Regions from separate parts of the Streptomyces violaceoruber genome, predicted to be linked through region 1. Evidence: riboswitches for the same ligand, from Rfam matches in the RefSeq annotation. Region 1 holds a riboswitch; the other holds the start of a gene.

Region 1 (10,801 bases):
GCGTACGTGGACGAGGCCAACGCCAACCTCGGCGAGAAGATCGTCCTGGACCGCTTCGCGCAGTTCTCCGGCGGCTTCGTGACCGCGTACATGCACCGCACGATGCCCGACCTGCCCCCGCAGATCGGTGTCCTCGTCGAGCTGGACAAGCCCAACGCCGAGATCGCCAAGGGCGTCGCCCAGCACATTGCCGCCTTCGCGCCGAAGTACCTCTCCAAGGAGGACGTCCCGGCCGAGGTCGTCGAGTCCGAGCGCCGCGTCGCCGAGGAGACCACCCGCGCCGAGGGCAAGCCCGAGGCCGCCCTGCCGAAGATCGTCGAGGGTCGCCTCAACGGCTTCTTCAAGGACGCCACCCTGCTCGGCCAGCCCTACGCCCTGGACAACAAGAAGTCCGTCCAGAAGGTGCTGGAAGAGGCCGGTGTCAGCCTGAAGCGCTTCTCGCGCATCAAGGTCGGCATCTGAGTCCGTACCGCGACGGACGCGCGACCCCGGTAGGGTCGACGCAAGTCGTCGGCGCCGTACGCGCATGCCGTGGCGCACGCGCGCGCGGCGGCGGACGACAGCAGATCTGACGAGGAGGCCATTGCCGCGTACGGGATGCGAAACACGCCCCCACCGGCAGTGGCCTTCTTCGTGTGTGTGACCCACGTAGAAGAGGCGAGACTCCATGAGCAGCACCAAGGCCGAGAAGAGTGACGACGGCAAAGTAAGCGGCCGCTTCATGCTGAAGCTGTCCGGAGAGGCGTTCTCCGGCGGTGGGGGCCTGGGCGTCGACCCCGACGTGGTGCACGCCATCGCCCGCGAGATCGCGGCCGTCGTCCGGGACGGCGCGCAGATCGCGATCGTCATCGGCGGCGGCAACTTCTTCCGCGGCGCCGAGCTTCAGGTGCGCGGCATGGACCGCGCCCGCTCCGACTACATGGGCATGCTCGGCACCGTGATGAACTGCCTGGCCCTCCAGGACTTCCTGGAGAAGGAGGGCGTCGACTGCCGCGTGCAGACCGCCATCACCATGGGCCAGGTCGCCGAGCCCTACATCCCGCTGCGCGCCGTGCGCCACCTGGAGAAGGGCCGTGTGGTCATCTTCGGCGCCGGTATGGGCATGCCCTACTTCTCCACCGACACCACCGCCGCCCAGCGCGCCCTCGAGATCGACGCCGAGGCGCTGCTCATGGGCAAGAACGGGGTGGACGGGGTCTACGACTCCGACCCCAAGACCAACCCGGACGCCGTGAAGTTCGACGCGCTCGGCTACGGCGAGGTCATCACCCGCGACCTGAAGGTCGCCGACGCCACGGCTGTCACGCTCTGCCGCGACAACAGCCTTCCGATCGTGGTCTTCGAGCTGTTGAAGGAGGGCAATATCGCCCGCGCCGTCAAGGGTGAGAAGATCGGCACGCTTGTGGGTGACCAGGGCAGCCGGGACTGACCGGAGAACACCCCCCGTCCGCGGACGCCACCTGTCCGGGGGACGGACGGGACGGGGCCGGACCGGGGGATGGACAATGTTCCGCCGGTCGGGAACCGTGCAGGAAGAACGCGACGCAGCCGGCCGCCGCCCGTAGGGAACCGCAGCCGGGCCTACTCAAGACACGCAGGAGCAAGTGGTGATCGAAGAGACCCTCCTCGAGGCCGAGGAGAAGATGGAGAAGGCCGTCGTGGTCGCCAAGGAGGACTTCGCCGCGATCCGCACCGGCCGTGCGCACCCGGCGATGTTCAACAAGATCGTGGCCGAGTACTACGGCGCACCGACGCCGATCAACCAGCTGGCCTCGTTCTCCGTGCCCGAGCCGCGCATGGCCGTGGTGACCCCCTTCGACAAGACGGCCCTGCGCAACATCGAGCAGGCGATCCGCGACTCCGACCTGGGCGTCAACCCGAGCAACGACGGCAACATCATCCGCGTGACGTTCCCCGAACTCACCGAGGAGCGCCGCCGCGAGTACATCAAGGTCGCCAAGGCCAAGGGCGAGGACGCCAAGGTCTCGATCCGCTCCGTGCGCCGCAAGGCCAAGGACTCCATCGACAAGATGGTCAAGGACGGCGAGGTCGGCGAGGACGAGGGCCGCCGTGCGGAGAAGGAGCTCGACGACACCACCGCCAAGTACGTCGCACAGGTGGACGAGCTCCTGAAGCACAAGGAAGCGGAGCTGCTCGAGGTCTGATGAACGACTCTTCCTGGGGAGCGCCGCCACAAGCCGGGTACTGGGGGCCGTCCGACCAGGGACCCGTCCAGGGCGCCGGTCCGGCGGGTCCCGCGTACGATGCGCACTACGCGCAGCAGACTCGCCCCATGCCCATCGTGCCCGACGTACCCGAACACGGCGGAGACCAGGACGACGACCAGGGGACCGCTCGGCTGAGCGGTCCCTTGTTCCGGGACGAGCCGTTTCACGACCAGCCCCCTCGCGACGAGCCGTACCGCGATCAGAACCCGTCGGCGCAGCCGTATGCGGCGGTGCCGCAGAATCCGGAGCCCATGCCCGACGCCCCGCAGCCGGCGCAGTCCCAGCCGCCGCCGCAGAAGAAGAGCGCGGGGCGTGACCTGGGCGCCGCGATAGGGGTGGGCGTCGGACTCGGCGTGGTGATCATCGCGTCGCTGTTCGTCGTCAAGGCCGTCTTCGTCGGTGTGATCGCGGTCGCCGTCGTGGTGGGCCTGTGGGAGCTGACCAAGCGGCTGGAGGAGCGCAAGGGCATCAAGGCGCCCCTCGTACCGCTCGCGATCGGCGGCGCGGCGATGGTGGTCGCCGGCTACGCGCGCGGCGCCGAGGGGGCGTGGGTCGCCATGGCCCTCACCGCGCTCGCGGTCCTGGTCTGGCGGATGACGGAGCCGCCGGAGGGGTACCTCAAGGACGTCACGGCAGGGCTCTTCGCCGCGTTCTACGTGCCGTTCCTGGCCACCTTCGTCGCCATGATGCTGGCGGCGGACGACGGCGCCTGGCGCGTCCTGGTCTTCCTGATACTGACGGTCGTCAGCGACACCGGGGCCTACGCCGTCGGCTGGCGCTTCGGCAGGAAGAAGCTCGCCCCGCGCATCAGCCCCGGCAAGACCCGCGAGGGCCTGCTGGGAGCCATCGCGTTCGCGATGGTGGCGGGTGCGCTGTGCATGCAGTTCCTGATCGACGACGGTGCCTGGTGGCAGGGCCTGCTGCTCGGCCTCGTGGTCGCCGTCAGCGCCACCCTGGGCGACCTCGGCGAGTCCATGATCAAGCGAGACCTCGGCATCAAGGACATGGGCACCCTCCTGCCGGGCCACGGCGGCATCATGGACCGCCTCGACTCCCTCCTCCCGACGGCACCGGTGGTGTGGCTGCTGCTGGTGATCTTCGTGGGGTCGTGATCCGGTCGGCGATCCTCGCGGGGTCGGTCCGACCTGCTGGTTCTTGAAAGAGGGACCCGTTGCCCACCGGGCGGCGGGTCCCTCTTCGCATGTGCTCCGAGGTCCGCGCGACGCTCCCGCTGGGTCACCTGCGCTTGCGTCGGGAGCGCGACTTCTTCTGCTTCTGGGGAGCGAGCAGTCGCTGAGCTGCGAACGGCTTCCCCACCGCGATCAGTGCCTTGGCGAGGCTGTGGGTGGCGTCCACGGTGTCCGGGTGGTCGTCGCCGAGGGTGCGGCGTAGGCGGTTGCGCACGTCATCGAGGAGCTGAGCCGCTGCCGCGTATTGACGCAGGCTGTGCAGGGTGACGGCGAGGTTGTGGGCGGATTGGAGGGTGTGGGGGTGGTCGTCGCCGAGGGTGCGGCGTTGGCGGGTGAGGGTGTCTTCGATGATGCGGCGGGCTTCGGTGTGCTCGCCGAGGTCGTGCAGGGTGACGGCGAGGTTGTGGGCGGACTGGAGGGTGTCCGGGTGGTCGTCGCCGAGGATGCGGCGCAGGCGGGCGAGGGTTTCCTGGTCCATGCGGACGGATTCGGTGTGCTCGCCGAGGCTGTGCAGGGAGGCGGCGATGCTGTGGGCGGATTGGAGGGTGTCGAGGTGGTCGTCGCCGAGGGTGCGGCGTTGGCGGGTGAGGGTGTCTTCGAGGATCCGGCGGGATTCGGTGTGCTCGCCGAGGTGGTGCAGGGAGGCGGCGAGGTTGTGGGCGGACTGGAGGGTGTGGGGGTGGTCGTCGCCGAGGGTGCGGCGTCGGCGGGTGAGGGTGTCCTCGATGATGCGGTGGGACTCGGTGTGCTCGCCAAGGTTGTCCAGGACGTTCGCGAGGTCGTTGGCGGACTGGAGGGTGTGGGGGTGGTCGTCGCCGAGGGTGCGGCGCCTGCGGGTGAGGGTGTCTTCGATGATGCGACGGGCTTCCGCGTGCTCGCCGAGGTCGGCCGTGGCGTGGCCGAGGAACTGGGCGCTGGTGAGGGTGTCGGGGTGGTCCTCTCCCAGGTCGGTGGCCCACGCCGCGTGGGCCGTCGCGGTGAGGTCGCGGGCGGTGCGCGTCTGGCCGCTTCTGATCAGGTAGTGGGCGGCGTCGAGGAGAGTCGGTCGCAGTTCGGGTTGCTCGGTGGGAGCGAGGTGCTGCGCCGTGAGGTGGGGGGTGAGAGCCGCCCAGCCGGGCCAGTTGCCCGGGCTTTGCGGGTCGCCGGGGTTGGCGGCGGACAGGAGGGCGGTGGCGTCCTTGCGGATGGCCGCGGATTGGTCCGGGAGGGACTGGTCACGCAGGACGGCCTGGGTGAGGCGGTGGATCTGGAAGCTCTCGGGCTCGGTGCGGGCGAGGCCGTAACGGCTGAGGGGACTCAGCGCCTCGTGGAGCCACATCGGGTCGTCGGAGTCGCCGGGGATCGTGGTCAACCGGGGGCGAACGCTCTCCAGCCAGGCGTTCCGGATGGGCTCGGGGCCGAGCAGGGCGACCAGGCGGAGCAGCGCGATCGCATCGGGGTGTTCGTCCGTGAGCCGGTCGACGGCGATGGTGACGGTGGCCGCCACCGGTGCGGGGTATCCGGGAGCGCCGCCCCTTTCCAGGATCCGGGTCGTGTTGGTGGCGAGGAGCTGGTGGTAGAGGCCCAGGCTCACGCCGCCGTTGGCGATGACGCCGGCGGCCTGGGCGAGGGCGAGCGGGAGGTCGCCGAGGTCCGCCGCGAGGGTGTCGGCCTGCTCGTCGTCCATGCCGCCGACCCGGCCCTGCAGATAGGTGAGGGAGTCGGTGCGGGTGAAGACGTTCAGGGGTGTGGCGCGGGCGGTGCCGGCCCAGTTCGGGTTGCGTGAGGTGATCAGGGTGTGGCCGGGGCCTTGGGCGAGCCAGGGCTCGACCTGGGCGGGGTCTTCGGCGTTGTCGAGGATGAGCAGCCAGCGGTCGAGGGTGTCGAGGTGGGAGAGCAGCGCGCGGGCGTTGGCCTCGGCGCCGGCGTCGGGCTTGGCGAGCCCCAGGCGGTGGGCGAGTTCGGTGTAGTGGACGGGGATCTCGTCGGGTTGTTCGGCGTCGATCCACCACACCACGTCGTACTGGTCGGCGAAGCGGTGGGCGTATTCCAGGGCGAGCTGGGTCTTGCCGACCCCGCCCATACCGTGCAGGGCCTGGGGTACGGCCTTGCTCTCCTGCATGAGGCTTTCCCGCAGGCGGGCGATCTCCGTCTCGCGGCCGGCGAAGTCGGGGTTGCGCCGTCGCACGCTCCACACCCGGGGCTGCTCGGCGCTCCCGGGCAGGCGTGGCCTGTTCCGGCCCGCTGCGGGGACGGGGGCCGCGGCCGGGAGGGCGCCCGCTGCCGGGACGGTGCCGGGAAAGGGCGGGGGAACGGAGGGACGGCTGCCGCTGTTGACCGCCTCGCGCAGGGCGGTCAGGGCCGCGGATTCATCCAGACCGTGCAGGTTCTTGCGCAGCTTGGCGGCCAGAACGCGGGGAAGGTCACTGGTGGTGAGGGGTTCCAGAGCGAGGGGGATGAGGCGGTCGCGGTGGGCGACGGCGGCGGTCCACTCCTCGGTGGTCCAGCGTTCGTCCTCGAAGTAGGACGTGGAGAACAGGGCGATCACCGCGTCGGCGCGTTCGAGCGCCTCGTCCATGCGCTGGACCAGGTTGTCCCCCGTGCGCCAGTCCCAGACGTCCAGGATGACCCGGTGGCCGGCCTGCTCCAGGTGCCAGCCGACCCACTCGGCCCAGGCCCGGTCGGTGCCCGCGTAGCTGATGAAGAACTGCTGGGCGTGATCGGTCACCCTTGCCCCCGTCCCTAGGTGCCATGCGGAGCCATGATTCCGCGTATGACCTGGGGCGGGTAGCGAAAGGGCGAAATCGCCGCCCCGACCGGAAACCGCCGCCCCGACCGGAAACCGCCGCCCCGACCGGAAACCGCCGCCCCGACCGGAAACCGCCGCCCCGACCGGAAACCGCCGCCCCGACCGGAAACCGGCGCCCCGCAGGGGCACCCGAGTCGATCTGCGACACTGGGAACGTCATGCCTAAGCCCGGAGAACTCACATTCGTCGCGCCGCGCGGAGTCAAGAAGCCGCCGCGGCACCTTGCCGACCTCACGCCTGCCGAGCGCAAGGAGGCTGTCGCCGCGATCGGTGAGAAGCCGTTCCGTGCGAAGCAGCTCTCGCAGCACTACTTCGCGCGGTACGCGCACGCCCCCGAGCAGTGGACCGACATCCCCGCCGGTTCGCGCGAGGGGCTGCGGGAAGCGTTGCTGCCCGAGCTGATGACGGTCGTGCGCCACCTGTCGACCGACCAGGGGACCACGCGCAAGACGCTGTGGAAGCTGTTCGACGGGACGCTCGTCGAGTCGGTGCTCATGCGCTACCCGGACCGGGTGACCATGTGCATCAGCTCCCAGGCGGGCTGCGGGATGAACTGCCCGTTCTGCGCCACCGGCCAGGCCGGCCTGGACCGCAACCTGTCGACCGCCGAGATCGTGCACCAGATCGTGGACGGCATGCGGGCGCTCAGGGACGGCGAGGTCCCGGGAGGCCCCGCGCGGCTCAGCAACATCGTGTTCATGGGCATGGGCGAGCCCCTCGCCAACTACAACCGGGTCGTGGGCGCCATCCGCCGACTCACCGACCCCGAGCCCGACGGGCTGGGGCTCTCCCAGCGGGGCATCACCGTCTCCACGGTCGGTCTCGTCCCCGCGATCCACCGCTTCACCGGCGAGGGCTTCAAGTGTCGCCTCGCCATCTCGCTGCACGCCCCCGACGACGAGCTGCGCGACACCCTCGTCCCCGTCAACACGCGGTGGAAGGTGCGCGAGGTGCTGGACGCCGGGTTCGAGTACGCGGCGAAGTCCGGGCGCCGGCTGTCCATCGAGTACGCCCTGATCCGCGACATCAACGACCAGGCCTGGCGCGGCGACCGGCTCGGGCGGCTGCTCAGGGGCAGGCCCGTGCACGTCAACCTGATCCCGCTCAACCCGACGCCCGGCTCCAAGTGGACCGCGTCCCGGCCCGAGGACGAGAAGGCGTTCGTGGAGGCGATCGCGGCGCACGGTGTGCCGGTGACGATCCGGGACACCCGTGGGCAGGAGATCGACGGGGCGTGTGGTCAGCTCGCCGCGAGCGAGCGGTAACCTGACCGGCGGAAGTACATCAGCACAGTCACATCTTCATATTCCGACAGGGGAGCGCCACAGCGCTGAGAGTGCGGCACCGGCCGCAGACCCTCCGAACCTGGCCCAGGTCATTCTGGGTAGGGAGATCGGTCACCACTCGAGCTGTTGCGCCCTGCCCGGGACCCTCGCCAGGGGTTCCGGGCGGGGCCGCGTCTTCTCCTGGTCACCCAGGAGGAATTCAGTGAGCATCACCAAGAGGGGCATCACCAAGAGGGGCACCACCAGGAAGGGCATCACCACGAAGGCCGGTGTCCTGGCCGTCGGGCTCGGCATGGTCGGCACGCTGGCCGCCTGCGGGTCGTCCGACGACGGCGGCGACGGCAGCGGCTCCGGCGGCTCCAGGACCGTGACGCTGGTCAGCCACGATTCGTGGGCCGTGTCGAAGGACGTGATCGCCGCCTTCGAGAAGAACTCCGGCTACAAGGTCAAGGTCCTGGAGGACGGCGACGCCGGACAGGCCGTCAACAAGGCCATCCTCACCAAGGACAACCCGCAGGGCGACGTCTTCTTCGGCGTCGACAACACCCTGCTCTCCCGTGCCCTCGACAACGGGCTGTTCCAGTCGTACGAGGCGAAGGGCTCCGACCTCGTCCTGCCCGAGTACCGGGCCGACCGGGAAAAGCACCGGGTCACGCCCGTCGACACCGGCGACATCTGCGTCAACTACGACAAGGCGTACTTCCGCGAGCACGGGCTGACCCCGCCCAGGACCCTCGACGACCTGGTCAAGCCCGAGTACAAGGACCTGCTCGTCACCGAGAACGCGGGCAGCTCCTCGCCCGGCCTCGGCTTCCTGCTCGGCACCGCCGCCAAGTACGGCGACGAGGGCTGGGAGGGCTACTGGAAGAAGCTCAAGTCGAACGGCGTCAAGGTCGTCGACAGCTGGGAGCAGGCGTACAACGAGGAGTTCTCCGGCTCGGCCGGCGGCAAGAAGGCCAAGGGCGACCGTCCGCTCGTCGTGTCCTACGCCTCCTCCCCGCCCGTCGAGGTCGTCTACGCCGATCCGCAGCCGGACACCGCCCCCACGGGCGTCGCCGACGGCACCTGCTTCCGGCAGGTCGAGTACGCGGGCCTGCTCAGCAACGCGAAGAACCCCGAGGGCGGCAAGGCGCTCCTCGACTTCCTGCTGAGCAAGTCCTTCCAGGAGGACATGCCGCTGAACATGTTCGTCTACCCGGTGCGGGAGGGCGCGCAGGTCCCCGAGGTGTTCTCGAAGTTCGGGCCGCGGGCGAAGGACCCGCAGACCCTCGACCCGGCGAAGATCGCCGACAACCGCGACCAGTGGGTCAAGTCGTGGACCTCGCTCGTACTGAAGTGACTCGAGCAGGCAAGCGGGCGCGGGCCGTGCGCGGGAGCGCGGCCCGGCTCGGCCTCATGGCCGTGCCCGTCGCGTTCTTCGCGGTGTTCTTCGCCTACCCCGTCGCCGCCATCGTCGCCCGTGGACTGAAGACCGACGGGGTGTGGCAGCTCGGCCGGATCGGGGACGTGCTCGCACAGTCCGACGTGCGGCACGTGCTGTGGTTCACCACCTGGCAGGCGCTGGCGTCGACCGGGCTCACGCTGCTCGTCGCGCTGCCCGGCGCGTACGTCTTCGCCCGCTTCGACTTCCCCGGCAAACAGGTCCTGCGGGCCGTGGTGACCGTGCCGTTCGTGCTGCCGACGGTCGTCGTCGGTACGGCGTTCCTGGCGCTGGTGGGGCGCGGCGGGCTGTTCGACGAGCTGTGGGGTCTGCGCCTGGACACCACGGTGTGGGCGATCCTGCTCGCGCACGTCTTCTTCAACTACGCCGTCGTCGTCCGCACCGTCGGCGGTCTGTGGGCGCAGCTCGACCCGCGGCAGGAGGAGGCCGCCCGGATGCTCGGCGCCTCGCGGCTGAGGGCCTGGCGGCAGGTCACACTGCCCGCGCTGGCGCCCGCCGTGGCCGCCGCCGCGCTGATGGTCTTCCTGTTCACCTTCACCTCCTTCGGCGTCGTCCAGATCCTCGGCGGGCCCACCTTCTCCACCCTGGAGGTGGAGATCTACCGCCAGACCTCGCAGGTCTTCGACCTGTCCACGGCCGCCGTCCTGACGCTGATCCAGTTCGCGGCGGTCGTCGCCGTCCTCGCCGTGCACGCCTGGACCGTGCGGCGGCGGGAGACGGCTCTGCGGCTCGTGGACGCGGCCACGACCGTGCGCCGGCCGCGTGGAGCCGGACAGTGGGCGCTGCTCGCCGGCGTCCTGGGCGTCATCGCCGTCCTGCTGGTGCTGCCGCTGGCGGTACTGGTCCAGCGGTCGCTGGGGGCGTCCGGCTTCGGCTACTACCGGGCGCTGACCCGCGAGGACGGCGGCGCCTTCCTCGTCCCGCCGATCGAGGCGATCGGCAACTCCCTCCAGTACGTCGTCGCCGCCACCGCCATCGCCGTGGTGATCGGCGCGCTGGCCGCGACCGCGCTCACCCGGCGCGACGCGGGCCGTTTCGTGCGCGGGTTCGACGCGCTGCTGATGCTGCCGCTCGGGGTGTCGGCCGTGACGGTCGGGTTCGGGTTCCTGATCGCGCTGGACGAACCGCCGCTGGACCTCAGGTCCTCCTGGATCCTGGTGCCGCTCGCCCAGGCGCTGGTGGGCGTCCCCTTCGTCGTACGGACCATGCTGCCGGTGCTGCGGGCGGTGGACGGACGGCTGCGGGAGGCGGCCGCGGTGCTGGGCGCCTCGCCGTGGCGGGTCTGGCGCGAGGTGGACCTGCCGATGGTGCGGCGGGCGCTGCTGGTGGCGGCCGGGTTCGCCTTCGCGGTGTCGCTGGGGGAGTTCGGCGCCACCGTCTTCATCGCACGGCCCGACAACCCGACGCTGCCGGTCGCCGTGGCGCGCCTGCTGGGCCGGCCCGGGGACATGAACTACGGCCAGGCGATGGCCCTTTCGACGATTCTGATGCTGGTGTGCGCCGTGGCCCTGGTGGTGCTGGAGCGGCTGCGGACCGACCGGAGCGGGGAGTTCTAGACATGCCGCCCAGCCTGTTGAGCCTGGAAGGCGCGACCGTCCGCTTCGGCGGGCGGGCCGTACTCGACGACGTCGGCCTGGGGGTCGCCGAGCACGAGGTGGTGTGCGTGCTCGGGCCCAGCGGCAGCGGCAAGTCGACGCTGCTGCGGGCCGTCGCCGGGCTCCAGCCGCTGGACGCCGGGCGGGTGACGCTGGACGGCCGGGACCAGTCCGGGGTGCCCGCACACAGGCGCGAGGTCGGGCTGATGTTCCAGGACCACCAGCTGTTCCCGCAGCGGGACGTGGCCGGGAACATCGCCTTCGGGCCGCGGA
Region 2 (10,801 bases), 3.8 Mb from region 1:
TGGGTGGCCACGGAGTGGAACGCGGCGAGTTCGGCCGCCGCGGCCTCCAGCTTCAGCAGGGCGTCCATGGCACCGGGCTCGGTGTCCACCAGCACGCCGGGAACGAGGTCGGCGAAGACCCGTACCCCGTGCACGGCACCGATCCGGAGCCCGGCGGCCTCGACCAGCCCGGTGAGCTGCTCGGCGGTGAACCGGCGCGGCACCGGGTCACCCGTGCCCCAGCGGCCGTCCGGGTCGGCCAGGGCCTGCCGGGCCTCCGTGAAGTGGCCGGCGAGGGCGCGCGCGAGCACGGCCCCGCCCAGGCCCGCGGCGAGCAGGCTGAGGACGCCGTCCTCGCGCAGCGCCGCCACCGCGTTGCGGACGCCCTCCGCGGGGTCGTCGACGTACTCCAGGACGCCGTGGCACAGCACCGCGTCGTAGCCGCCGCGCTCGGCCACGTCGAAGAGGCCGCGGGCGTCGCCCTGGACGCCGCGCACGCGGTCGGCGACCCCGGCCTCGGCGGCCCGGCGCTCCAGGGCGAACAGGGCGTTGGGACTCGGGTCCACGACGGTGACGCGGTGGCCGAGTCCGGCCACCGGCACCGCGAAGTTGCCGCTGCCGCCGCCGGTGTCGAGGACGTCCAGCGTCGGCCGGCCCGTGGCCTTCACCCGGCGGTCCAGCGCGTCCTGGAGGACGTCCCAGACCACGGCGGTGCGCAGCGCGGCCCGGGAACGCGAGGGCTCGGAGCGCGAGACGGCCGTGTGCGGCCGGGGGTGGGAGGCGGGCGGGCGCATCGGGTCCGACACGGCAGTTGACTCCTCGGCGCGGCACCGCCTCGGACACGGGCGGAGCGAACGGGCTGCCGCCCCCGCCCGGTGCGGGGAGGGGGAGGCTTCAGGCGACTCCCACCCTATTGCCTGCGCCGCGGGCACCGGGCACCCGTACGTCTCCTGCTCAGCCGGCGTCCGGCAGGTCCCGGCCCGGGTGACCGGCGTCGGAACGGCGGGGCCGCTCGGAGCCCTGGCCCGGTGGGTCCGTGTCGGGGCGGGGCTGGGGCAGGACCGGCTGGAGGACCAGCATCCGCTCCACCAGGCGCAGGAACATCGCCACGTCGCGTATCAGGTCGTCGGCGTCCCGGCTGCCCGCCGCGCCCCGGATGCCCGCCTCGGCGCGCGCCCGGCGCGGCGCGCCGGAGGCGAACAGCGCGCTCCACTCGGACAGCTCGGGCGCGATCTCGGGCAGCACCTCCCAGGCGCTGCGGATGCGGGCCCTGGCCCGTGGGCCGGTCTCCGGGCGGCCGCGCGCGGCCAGCACCGCGGCGGCGGTGCGCAGGGCGGCGAGGTGGGCCGTCGCGTAGCGCTCGTTCGGCGTTTCGAGGGTGGTGGCCTCCTCCAGCCCGGCCCGGGCCTGGGCGAGCAGGTCGAGGGCGGCGGGCGGGGCGGTCGTCCGGCGGAGCACGGGGTGCACGTCGCTCGCCGGTCCGGTCAGTGAGGGTGCAGGGCCGGCGGCGCGGTGCCGCCGGGCGGCGGCTGCGGACGAGTGGGCCATGACGATCCTCCTGTCGTCTCCGTGACGGCACGTCCTGGCAGGAGGTGCCGTATGTGCCCATCGTGAGGTATGGCACTGACAATCCGTTCTGACCTGGACTTTCGATTCGATCGGCCGTTCGGTACGGGGCGTGCGCCGGCTGCGGTGACGCCGCCGTGCGGGGGTGCTGTGAGAATCGGGACCATGGAAAGCAGCAGCACCGCCTCGCAGAGCGGCAGCCGTCGCGAGGCCACCCGGCAGAAGCTCTACGAGGCGGCGGTCACCCTCATCGCCGAGCAGGGCTTCTCCGCCACCACCGTGGACGAGATCGCCGAGCGGGCCGGGGTCGCGAAGGGCACGGTCTACTACAACTTCGCCAGCAAGTCCGTCCTCTTCGAGGAGCTGCTGCGGCACGGTGTCGGCCTCCTGACCGCCTCCCTGCGGCAGGCCGCGGAACGGACCGCCCGGGAGGGCCGCGGCCGGGTCGACGCCCTGGACGCGATGATCCGCGCGGGGCTCGTCTTCATCGACCGCTACCCGGCCTTCACCCAGCTGTACGTCGCCGAGCTGTGGCGCACCAACCGGGCCTGGCAGTCCACGCTGCTGGTGGTCCGGCAGGAGGCCGTGGCGGTGGTGGAGGGCGTCCTGCGCGAAGGCGTGGCGAGCGGTGAGTTCAGCGAGGACATCGACGTGCCGCTGACCGCCGCCGCGCTGGTCGGCATGGTCCTGGTGGCGGCGCTGGACTGGAAGGCGTTCCAGCCGGAGCGCTCGCTCGACGACGTGCACGCCGCGCTGTCCCGGCTGCTCCAGGGACGCGTGAGCGGCCGGGGCTGAGCGGCCGAGGCGGAGCGGCCGGGGCGGAGCGGCCGGAGCCGGCCGGCGGGCGGGGAACGGCGGTGCACGAAGAACGCCGGTCCGTGGTGGCCGCGTCCCCCGCGGGCCGCCGTCGGACCGGCGCCTTCTCCTGCTCCCCCGTACGTCCCCGCGTCGGGACTCCCGTCACCGGTCGTCCCTCCGGGCTCCCCCGTGTCTCGCTCCCGCCGGCCCCGGCCGGCGGAAGGAGCGGATCGCGGGCCCGGCTCCGTTCCGGCGCCCCGTGCCGCCGGTACCGGAGCCGTGCCCCTCTCCGTGTCTCCACTCTCTCGTTCACGCAGGTCGCGGCCCATCCGCGCGCGTACTCATCTACCGCACTAGGTACGGCTACTCAGTCCTGCGCACCCGGCCCCACGGCGCGGCGCCGCCGACCGGTCACCTGGACGTCCGTTCCGGTGCTCAGCCCTCGCACGGGGTGCCGGTGGCGGCGGATAAAGTCCCTGGCATGGCACGGATTGCGGTGATCGGCGCCGGGATGGGCGCGATGGCGGCGGCCGCCCGGCTGGCCGTCGCGGGCCACCGGGTGGTGGTGTACGAGCGGGCGGGGACCTACGGCGGAGCACTGGGCCGTGTCGAGCGGGACGGGTTCCGCTTCGACACCGGCCCCGGCCTGCTCCCGCTGCCCGCGGTCTGGCGCGATCTGTTCGTGAAGACCGGCAAGGAGCCGCTGGAGTCCCGCGTCGAGCTGGTCCAGGTCGACCCGTCGTCCCGGCACGTGTTCGCGGACGGCACGGAGGTCGCGCTGCCGAACGCCTCGCGGGCGGGTGTCGTCGCCGCCCTGGACGCGGTGCTCGGTGCGGGCGCCGGGCGGCGCTGGGGCGACTTCCTGGTGCGGGCCCGGGAGACCTGGGACCGCACGCGCCGTCCCCTCCTGGAGGAGCCGCTGTGGCCCAACTGGCGGGTGCTGGCCGAGCGCGAGCCCTATCCGGCGGTCCCGCACAAGCGGCTGCTGCGCACCCGCCGGGCCGGCACGCTCGCCGAGGTCGGCGCGTGGGAGCTGCGTGACGCCCGGCTCGCCGCCCTGCTGGAGAGCCACGCGCTCGCCCACGGCCTGGATCCCCGCACCGCCCCGGCGAACGCCGCGGTCCTGCCGTACATGGAGTACGCGTTCGGAGTCTGGTACGTGCGCGGCGGCGGTCTGCGGGAGCTGGCGCGGGCGGTGTACGAGCGGTGTCTGGCCCGCCGGGTCGAGTTCCGCTTCGGGGCCGAGGTCACCGGGATCGTCGAGAAGGACGGCCGGGTGGCGGGCGTGGAGCTGGCCGAAGGGGCCGTGGCGGAGGCCGAGTTCGTCGTCTCCGGCGTGGCGCCGGGCGTGCTGGACCGCCTGTGCGGTGGGGCGCCGGTGCGCGGCGGGGGCGAGGTGCCGCCGCAGCGCGGTGGGGCGAGCCGGCTGACGGTGCTGCTGGCCCTGCGCGGCAGCCGCCCGGCGGGCACCGCGCACCGGACGGTGGTGCACGCGGCGGACCGCGAGACGGAGTTGGACCGCCTGTTCGGCGCCGCTCCCGGGATGGCCGCGCGGCCGACCGTCACCGTACTGCGGCCCGACGATCCTGCGCTGGTCCCCGACGCGGACCACGAGGCGGTGACGCTCAGCGCTGCGGTGCCCGCCCTGGACGGTGCCTCCGACCGGGCCACGACCGAGGTGTTCGCCCACTGGGCCGGGCAGTTGATGGAGGTCGCCGAGCGGGCCGTGCCCGGTCTGCGCGACCGTCTCCTGTGGCACGAGGTGCGCACCCCGGCCGAGGTCGCGGCGGACACCGGTACGGCGGACGGGGCGATTCCGGTGCCGTCGCTGGCGGGCGCCGACGGACGGCTGCTGCACCCGGCGAACGGCACGCGCACGGACGGCCTGTTCACCGTCGGCGGCTGGTCCCACCCCGGCGGGGGGCTGCCGCACGCGGGCATGTCGGGCGCGCTGGTCGCCGGACTCGTGGTGGAGGGGCCGGAGTTCCGCGGCTCCCAGTGAGCGGCTCCGGCTTCCTCTTCCTCAGAAGCGGTACTGCTCGTCGTAGCCCTGGCCCTGCGTCTGGCCGTCGCCCTGGTAGGGGTAGGGCTGCTGCTCGGGAGGGAGTTCGCCGCCGTAGGGGTCGTCGGTGCTGCGCTGCTGCGGCACCCACACTCCGCCGGCCGGGGTCTCGCCGCCGTAGCCGCCGGGCGCGCCGGGGGCGCCGGGGGCGTACTGGTCCTGCCCGTAGCCCTGCTGGCCGTAGTTCTGCTCACCGGTCGTGTCGTAGCCGCCGGTGTCGTACGTCCCGCCGCCGTAGGTGTGGGTGCCGATGTACGGGTCGGAGTAGGCGGCGTACTGCTGCTGGGCGCCGGTGTCGTAGCCGTACTCCTGCTGCTGGCCGTAGCCGGAGTAGTCGTAGGCGTACGCCTGGTCGGCGCCCGGCGCGGCGGCCGCCTGCTGCTGGCCGGTGCCGTAACCGGGGTCGGTGTAGACGCCGTACGAGTTGGTGTCGTCCGGCATGGGCTGCGGTTCGTAGACGGCGGTGGTCTCCGCGGCCGAGGGGTCGGCGGTGGGCCGGGCCGGGGTGAAGACGTCGTCGCGGTCGTAGTCGTCGTGCCCGTACGAGCCGGTGCCGTCCTGGCCCGGGGCGTGGCCCGGGGCGTGGCCCGGGGCGGGCTCGTCGTAGCCGTCGTGGTGGTCCTGGCCGCCCTCGGCGGGTTCGAGCCCGGAGACCTCCAACGTCGGTTCCCGGCGGCCCCGTTCGGGACGCCCGCGCTTGCCGACGAGGCTCGCCGGGGCGTTGACCGCCCAGCCGGCCTCGAAGCCGCGGCGGAACGACAGGGTGACGTAGGTCTGGCCGACCGCGAAGGCGGCGGCACCGACGCCGATGACGAGCACGTTCGACATCAGCACACCGGCCACGACGCCGACGAAGCCGGCGAAGGCCAGCAGCCGCCAGCGCAGCCGCGCCTTGTACTGCAGCAGCACCTCGCCGAGCAGCCACAGCGCGACGACGCCGAACGCGATGTAGAGGACCGTCCAGCCCATGTACGCCCCTCTCCCAGTGGCCGTTACGCAGTGTGTCGCAAATACGTGCGGCCGGTCTAGGCCCGCGGTGGGTGGTGCAGGCCCAGGTTCTCGTAGATTTCCAGCGTCGCCGTGGAGTTGTTGAGCGTGATGAAGTGCAGTCCTGGCACACCCTCGGCCAGCAGCCGCGCGCAGAACTCCGTGGCGAACTCGATGCCGATCGAGCGTACAGCCGCCGGATCGTCCTTGGCTGTGAGGATCCGCTCTTTCAGCTCCGCCGGGAACGAGGCGTTGCTGAGCTTCGGCAACCTCTCCAGCATCTTCACACTGGTCACCGGCATGACCTCGGGAATGACCGGGGTCGCGCAGCCGGCCGCGGCGACCCGGTCGCGCAGCCGGAGGTAGGAGTCGGGCTGGAAGAACATCTGGGTGATGGCGTAGTCGGCGCCGGCCCGGCACTTGTCGACGAAGTTCGTGACGTCCGTGTCCCAGTCGGCGGAGCGCGGGTGCATCTCGGGGAAGGCCGCGACGCCGACGCAGAAGTCGCCCGACTCCTTGATGAGCCTGACCAGTTCGGCCGCGTAGGTCAGGCCCTCGGGGTGCGCGATCCAGTCGGCGTTCGGGTCGCCGGGCGGGTCGCCGCGCACGGCCAGCATGTTGCGGATCCCGGCGTCGGCGTACTGGCCGATGATGTTGCGCAGCTCGGCGACGGAGTGGTCGACGGCGGTGAGGTGGGCCACCGGCGTCAGCGTGGTGTCGGCGACGATCTGCTGGGTCTCGCGGACCGTGCCGGCGCGCGTGGAGCCGCCGGCGCCGTAGGTCACGGAGACGAAGTCCGGGGCCACGGCCTCGACCCGCCGCAGCGCGCTCCAGAGGTTCCTCTCGCCCTTGGGCGTCTTCGGCGCCGAGAACTCGAACGAGTACGTCGTCTTGCCGGTGGCGAGGATGTCACGCACCGTGCGGGCGCGATCCGTCCTCGTGCTTGCGGTTCCGAGGGCCATATGGGCAGGTTAGCCAGGGTGCGGCGGTCACCCAACCGGATGCGGGACTTTTGTCCACATTGTCGAGTTGTTGTCCACCCTTTGGACACCTGCCCGCCGCAGACGACGGCCTGCGACGACGTCGGTGGCGAGGTGCGGCTACCCGTGTGCCGGAGCCTGCCGCAGCCGCCGGGCGAACTCGGCCGCCGCCGCGCCCGGGTCCTCGGCGGCGGTGATCGCGCGCACGACGACCACGCGCCGGGCGCCCGCCTCCAGCACCTCGTCCAGGTTGCCGAGGTCGATGCCGCCGATCGCGAACCAGGGGCGGTCGGTATCCAGCGCCGCCGTGCGGCGGACCAGGTCGAGGCCGGGTGCGTGGCGGCCGGGCTTGGTGGGGGTCGGCCAGCACGGGCCGGTGCAGAAGTAGTCCACACCCTCCTGGGCCGCGGCCGCGGCGGCCTCGGACTCGGCGTGCGTGGAGCGGCCGATCAGCACGTCGTCGCCGAGGATCGCGCGGGCGGCGGGCACCGGCAGGTCGCCCTGGCCGAGGTGGAGCACGTCGGCGCGGGCCGCGTGCGCGACGTCCGCGCGGTCGTTGACCGCGAGGAGCTTTCCGTGGCGGGCGCAGGCGTCGGCGAAGACCGCCAGGTGCTCCAGTTCCTCCGCCGCCTCCATTCCCTTGTCCCGCAGCTGCACGATGTCGACGCCGCCGGCGAGCACGGCGTCCAGGAACTCGGGCAGGTCGCCCTGGCTCCGGCGGGCGTCCGTGCACAGGTAGAGCCGGGCGTCGGCGAGCCGGGCGCGGGCGGCGGTCGGGGCGGTGTCGGGCATGCGGGTGTCCCCCGGTCGTTCGGTGGCGTGGGCCCAGGACGGACCCCGCGGTGGTGGCGTGGGCCCACGACGGACCCCGCCATGGTGGCGTACTGGCACGGCGCCCGGCGTGCGTGGCCGCACGCCGGGCGGTGTGGCGGATCGGCGGTGCGGGTCAGACGGCGAGCGCCTGGGCGCGGCGCTTCACCTCCGTACCGCGGTTCTCACTCAGTGCCTGGGCGGGGGTGCCGGGCAGGCTCGGGTCGGGCGTGAAGAGCCACTCCAGCATCTCCTCGTCCGTGAAGCCGTCGTCCCGCAGCAGCGTCAGGGTCCCGACCAGGCCCTTGACGACCTTGTCCTCGTCGATGAAGGCCGCGGGGATGTGCAGCGCGCGGTTCTCACCGCGGCGTACGGCGATGAGCTGGCCCTCCTTGATCAGCTGGCGTACCCGGGTCACCTCGACGCCGAGCATCTCGGCGATGTCGGGAACGGTGAGCCAGGCGGGCACGAGAGCATCGGTCTTTGCGTCAATCTCGGTCACGCCTCCAGCCTGCCACCTGGCACTGACAGTCGGAAACCTGGCTACGCCGTGGCCGCCGTCGCCGCCTTCAACGGCTTCGCCGGGTCGGCCAGCAGGTCCGGGTCCATCGGCGTGCCCGCCTGGATCAGGCGCCTGCCCTGCGCCAGGTCGCGGGGGCGGCCCACCGCGAGCAGGGCGACCAGGCGGCCCTCGCGCAGCCAGCAGACTGTCCACGCCGGGCTCGCGGGCTCGCCGCGCCACAGGGTGGTGTCGGCGGCGGTGTGGTGACCGGCGTACTGGACGAAGCGGCCGAACTGCTCGGACCAGAAGTAGGGCACCGGGTCGTAGGCCGCCGGGGTCTCGCCGCCCGGGGCGCCGACGATGTCGGCGGCGACCGTGCGCGGGCCCTGGAGGGCGTTGTCCCAGTGGTGCACCAGCAGCCGCTCGCCGTAGCGGGCAGAGGGGAAGGAGGCGCAGTCGCCGACCGCGTGGACGTCCGGCGCGGACGTGCGCAGGAGGTCGTCGGCCAGCACCTCGCCGTGCGCGCCGAGGGCGATGCCGGACCCGGCCAGCCAGCCGGTGGCCGGGCGGGCGCCGATGCCGACGACGACCGCGCCCGCGGCCAGCCGGGTGCCGTCGTCGAGGACGACCCGGCCGGACTCACCGGGGCCGCCGGACTCGACGCGCTCCACACGTGCGCGGGTGCGCAGTTCGGCGCCGGCGTCGGCGTACCAGGCGGTCATCGGCGCGGCGACCTCGGCGGGCAGCGCGTCGGCCAGCGGCCGGTCGGCGGCCTCCACCACGGTCACCGCGCAGCCCGCCTCGCGCGCGGCGGTGGCGAACTCGGCGCCGATCCAGCCCGCGCCGACGACCACGACGTCGTGCTGCCGGGCGAGTACCGGCCGCAACCGTTCCGCGTCGTCCAGGGTGCGCAGCAGGTGCACGCCGGGCACGCCCTCCGCGCCGGGGAGCCGCACCGGTTCGGCGCCGGTCGCCAGAACGAGGACGTCGTAGGGCACGGGCCCCTCGGAGGTGTCCAGGACGTGCTCCGCGGGGCGCACGCCCAGGGCCTCGCAGCCCAGCCGCAGGGTGATGCCGAGGGCCTCGAAGTCGACGTCGAAGGCGGAGCCCTCGGCGGTGCCGAGCAGGACGGCCTTGGACAGCGGGGGGCGGTCGTACGGCTGGTGCGGCTCCGCACCGATCAGGGTCACCGGGCCGGTGAAGCCCTGTTCCCGCAGGGCGACCGCGGTCTGCACGCCCGCCATCCCGGCGCCCACCACGACCACACGGCGCTCCGCGTCCGCCGCCGGCCGCCGTCCCCGTTCGCGTCGGTCCCGCTGTTCTCGTTCCCGCGTCTGCTCGCTCACCCGATCACCATAGACACCCGGCGTTTCGCCGGTCGGTGCCCGCACCCCGCGGGCTGCCCGGCGACGCCCCCGGCCCCGGGAGGCTCCCTTACAGGGGCGCCGCCCGGCGGGCTAGGGTGGCCGGAGCAAGGCACTCGCGGGAGCCCGGACGCACCGGGCTGAGAGGGAGGCTGGCGGCCTCCGACCGTACGAACCTGATCCGGGTCATGCCGGCGAAGGGAGGGGCTGGACGCCCATGTCGTCTCCATCACACACGCCTCCGCACACACCTCGTACGTCCCGTACGCCCGACGTTCTCGTCGTCGGCGGCGGGATCATCGGGCTCGTCACCGCCTGGCGGGCCGCGCGGCGCGGGCTGGTCACCGCCCTCGTGGACCCCGAGCCGGGCGGCGGGGCGGCCCAGGTGGCGGCCGGGATGCTGGCCGCCGTCACGGAGCTGCACTACGGCGAGGAGACGCTGCTCGCGCTGAACCTCGCCTCGGCCCGCCGCTACCCGGAGTTCGCGGCCGAGCTGACCGAGCTGACCGGCCACGACCTCGGTTACCGGCGGTGCGGCACACTCGCCGTCGCGCTGGACGCCGACGACCGCGCCCACCTGCGCGAACTGCACGCGCTCCAGCAGCGCTCCGGCCTGGAGTCCGAGTGGCTGTCGGGGCGCGAGTGCCGACGCCTGGAGCCGATGCTCGCGCCGGGCGTGCGCGGGGGGCTCCGGGTGGACGGCGACCACCAGATCGACCCCCGCCGCCTCGCCCGCGCGCTGGTCGCCGCCTGCGAACACGCGGGTGTGGTCTTCCACCGCGTGTGGGCCGAGCGGCTCACCGTCGGGCGCGGGGACCGGGCCACGGGCGTCGTCGGCGCCGACGGCACCGCCCTGGAGGCCGGGCAGGTGGTGCTGGCCGGGGGCAGCCTGAGCGGGCGGCTCGGGGGCGTGCCGGAGGCCGTGCTGCCGCCCGTGCGGCCGGTGAAGGGGCAGGTACTGCGGCTGACCATGCCGCGGACGCCGGGGCCGCTGCTGAACCGGACCGTGCGCGCCGTGGTGCGCGGCAACCACGTCTACCTGGTGCCCCGGGAGAGCGGCGAGCTGGTCGTCGGCGCCACCAGCGAGGAGCTGGGCTGGGACACGACGGTCACCGCGGGCGGCGTCTACGAACTGCTGCGCGACGCCCACGAGCTGGTGCCCGGCATCACGGAGCTGCCTCTGACGGAGACCCGCGCGGGTCTGCGTCCCGGCTCCCCGGACAACGCCCCGCTGCTCGGCCCGACCGCTCTGGACGGCCTGCTGCTGGCCACCGGTCACTACCGCAACGGCGTCCTGCTCACCCCCGTCACCGGCGACGTCATGGCGGAGGCCCTGACCGGCGGGGAGCTGCCGGACGTGGCCCGCCCCTTCGGCCCGAGGCGCTTCAGCGCCGTCCCCGCACGCTCGGAGCAGCCCGCATGAACATCTCCGTCAACGGCGAGCCGCGCGAGGTGGCTCCCGGCACCGCCCTGGACGCGCTGGTGGGCACGCTCACCGCGGCCCCGTCCGGAGTGGCCGCCGCCCTGAACGAGACCGTCGTCCCGCGCGCGCGGTGGTCCGCCACCGCCCTGGCCGACGGTGACCGTGTCGAGATCCTCACCGCCGTCCAAGGAGGCTGACCATGGCCGACGATCCCTTCGTCCTCGGCGGTACGACGTACGCGTCCCGCCTGATCATGGGTACGGGCGGGGCGCCCAGCCTGGACGTGCTGGAGCGCGCGCTGGTGGCCTCCGGGACGGAGCTGACGACCGT

What was found. Region 1 has a riboswitch for thiamine pyrophosphate ahead of R2E43_RS10420 (thiamine ABC transporter substrate-binding protein). Riboswitches for the same ligand answer to the same signal wherever they lie in the genome.
Region 2: another riboswitch for thiamine pyrophosphate. It lies ahead of thiO (glycine oxidase ThiO); the one in region 1 lies ahead of R2E43_RS10420 (thiamine ABC transporter substrate-binding protein).

Annotation. Positions count from the first base shown of each region.
Region 1 covers NZ_CP137734.1:2,426,593-2,437,393, reverse strand. The annotation lists gene tsf (translation elongation factor Ts) at 1-462, shown strand, start outside; gene pyrH (UMP kinase) at 668-1,429, shown strand; gene frr (ribosome recycling factor) at 1,608-2,165, shown strand; gene R2E43_RS10435 (phosphatidate cytidylyltransferase) at 2,165-3,340, shown strand; gene fxsT (FxSxx-COOH system tetratricopeptide repeat protein) at 3,465-6,125, opposite strand; gene rlmN (23S rRNA (adenine(2503)-C(2))-methyltransferase RlmN) at 6,365-7,471, shown strand; TPP riboswitch at 7,510-7,615, shown strand; gene R2E43_RS10420 (thiamine ABC transporter substrate-binding protein) at 7,785-8,831, shown strand; gene R2E43_RS10415 (ABC transporter permease) at 8,807-10,489, shown strand; gene R2E43_RS10410 (ABC transporter ATP-binding protein) at 10,492-10,801, shown strand, end outside.
Region 2 covers NZ_CP137734.1:6,228,264-6,239,064, reverse strand. The annotation lists gene R2E43_RS27870 (methyltransferase) at 1-785, opposite strand, end outside; gene R2E43_RS27865 (SAV_6107 family HEPN domain-containing protein) at 934-1,527, opposite strand; gene R2E43_RS27860 (TetR/AcrR family transcriptional regulator) at 1,711-2,340, shown strand; gene R2E43_RS27855 (phytoene desaturase family protein) at 2,825-4,345, shown strand; gene R2E43_RS27850 (SCO2102 family sporulation regulator) at 4,367-5,374, opposite strand; gene metF (methylenetetrahydrofolate reductase [NAD(P)H]) at 5,431-6,354, opposite strand; gene thiE (thiamine phosphate synthase) at 6,493-7,164, opposite strand; gene R2E43_RS27835 (Rv2175c family DNA-binding protein) at 7,319-7,684, opposite strand; gene R2E43_RS27830 (NAD(P)/FAD-dependent oxidoreductase) at 7,726-9,030, opposite strand; TPP riboswitch at 9,157-9,268, shown strand; gene thiO (glycine oxidase ThiO) at 9,266-10,471, shown strand; gene thiS (sulfur carrier protein ThiS) at 10,468-10,668, shown strand; gene R2E43_RS27815 (thiazole synthase) at 10,671-10,801, shown strand, end outside.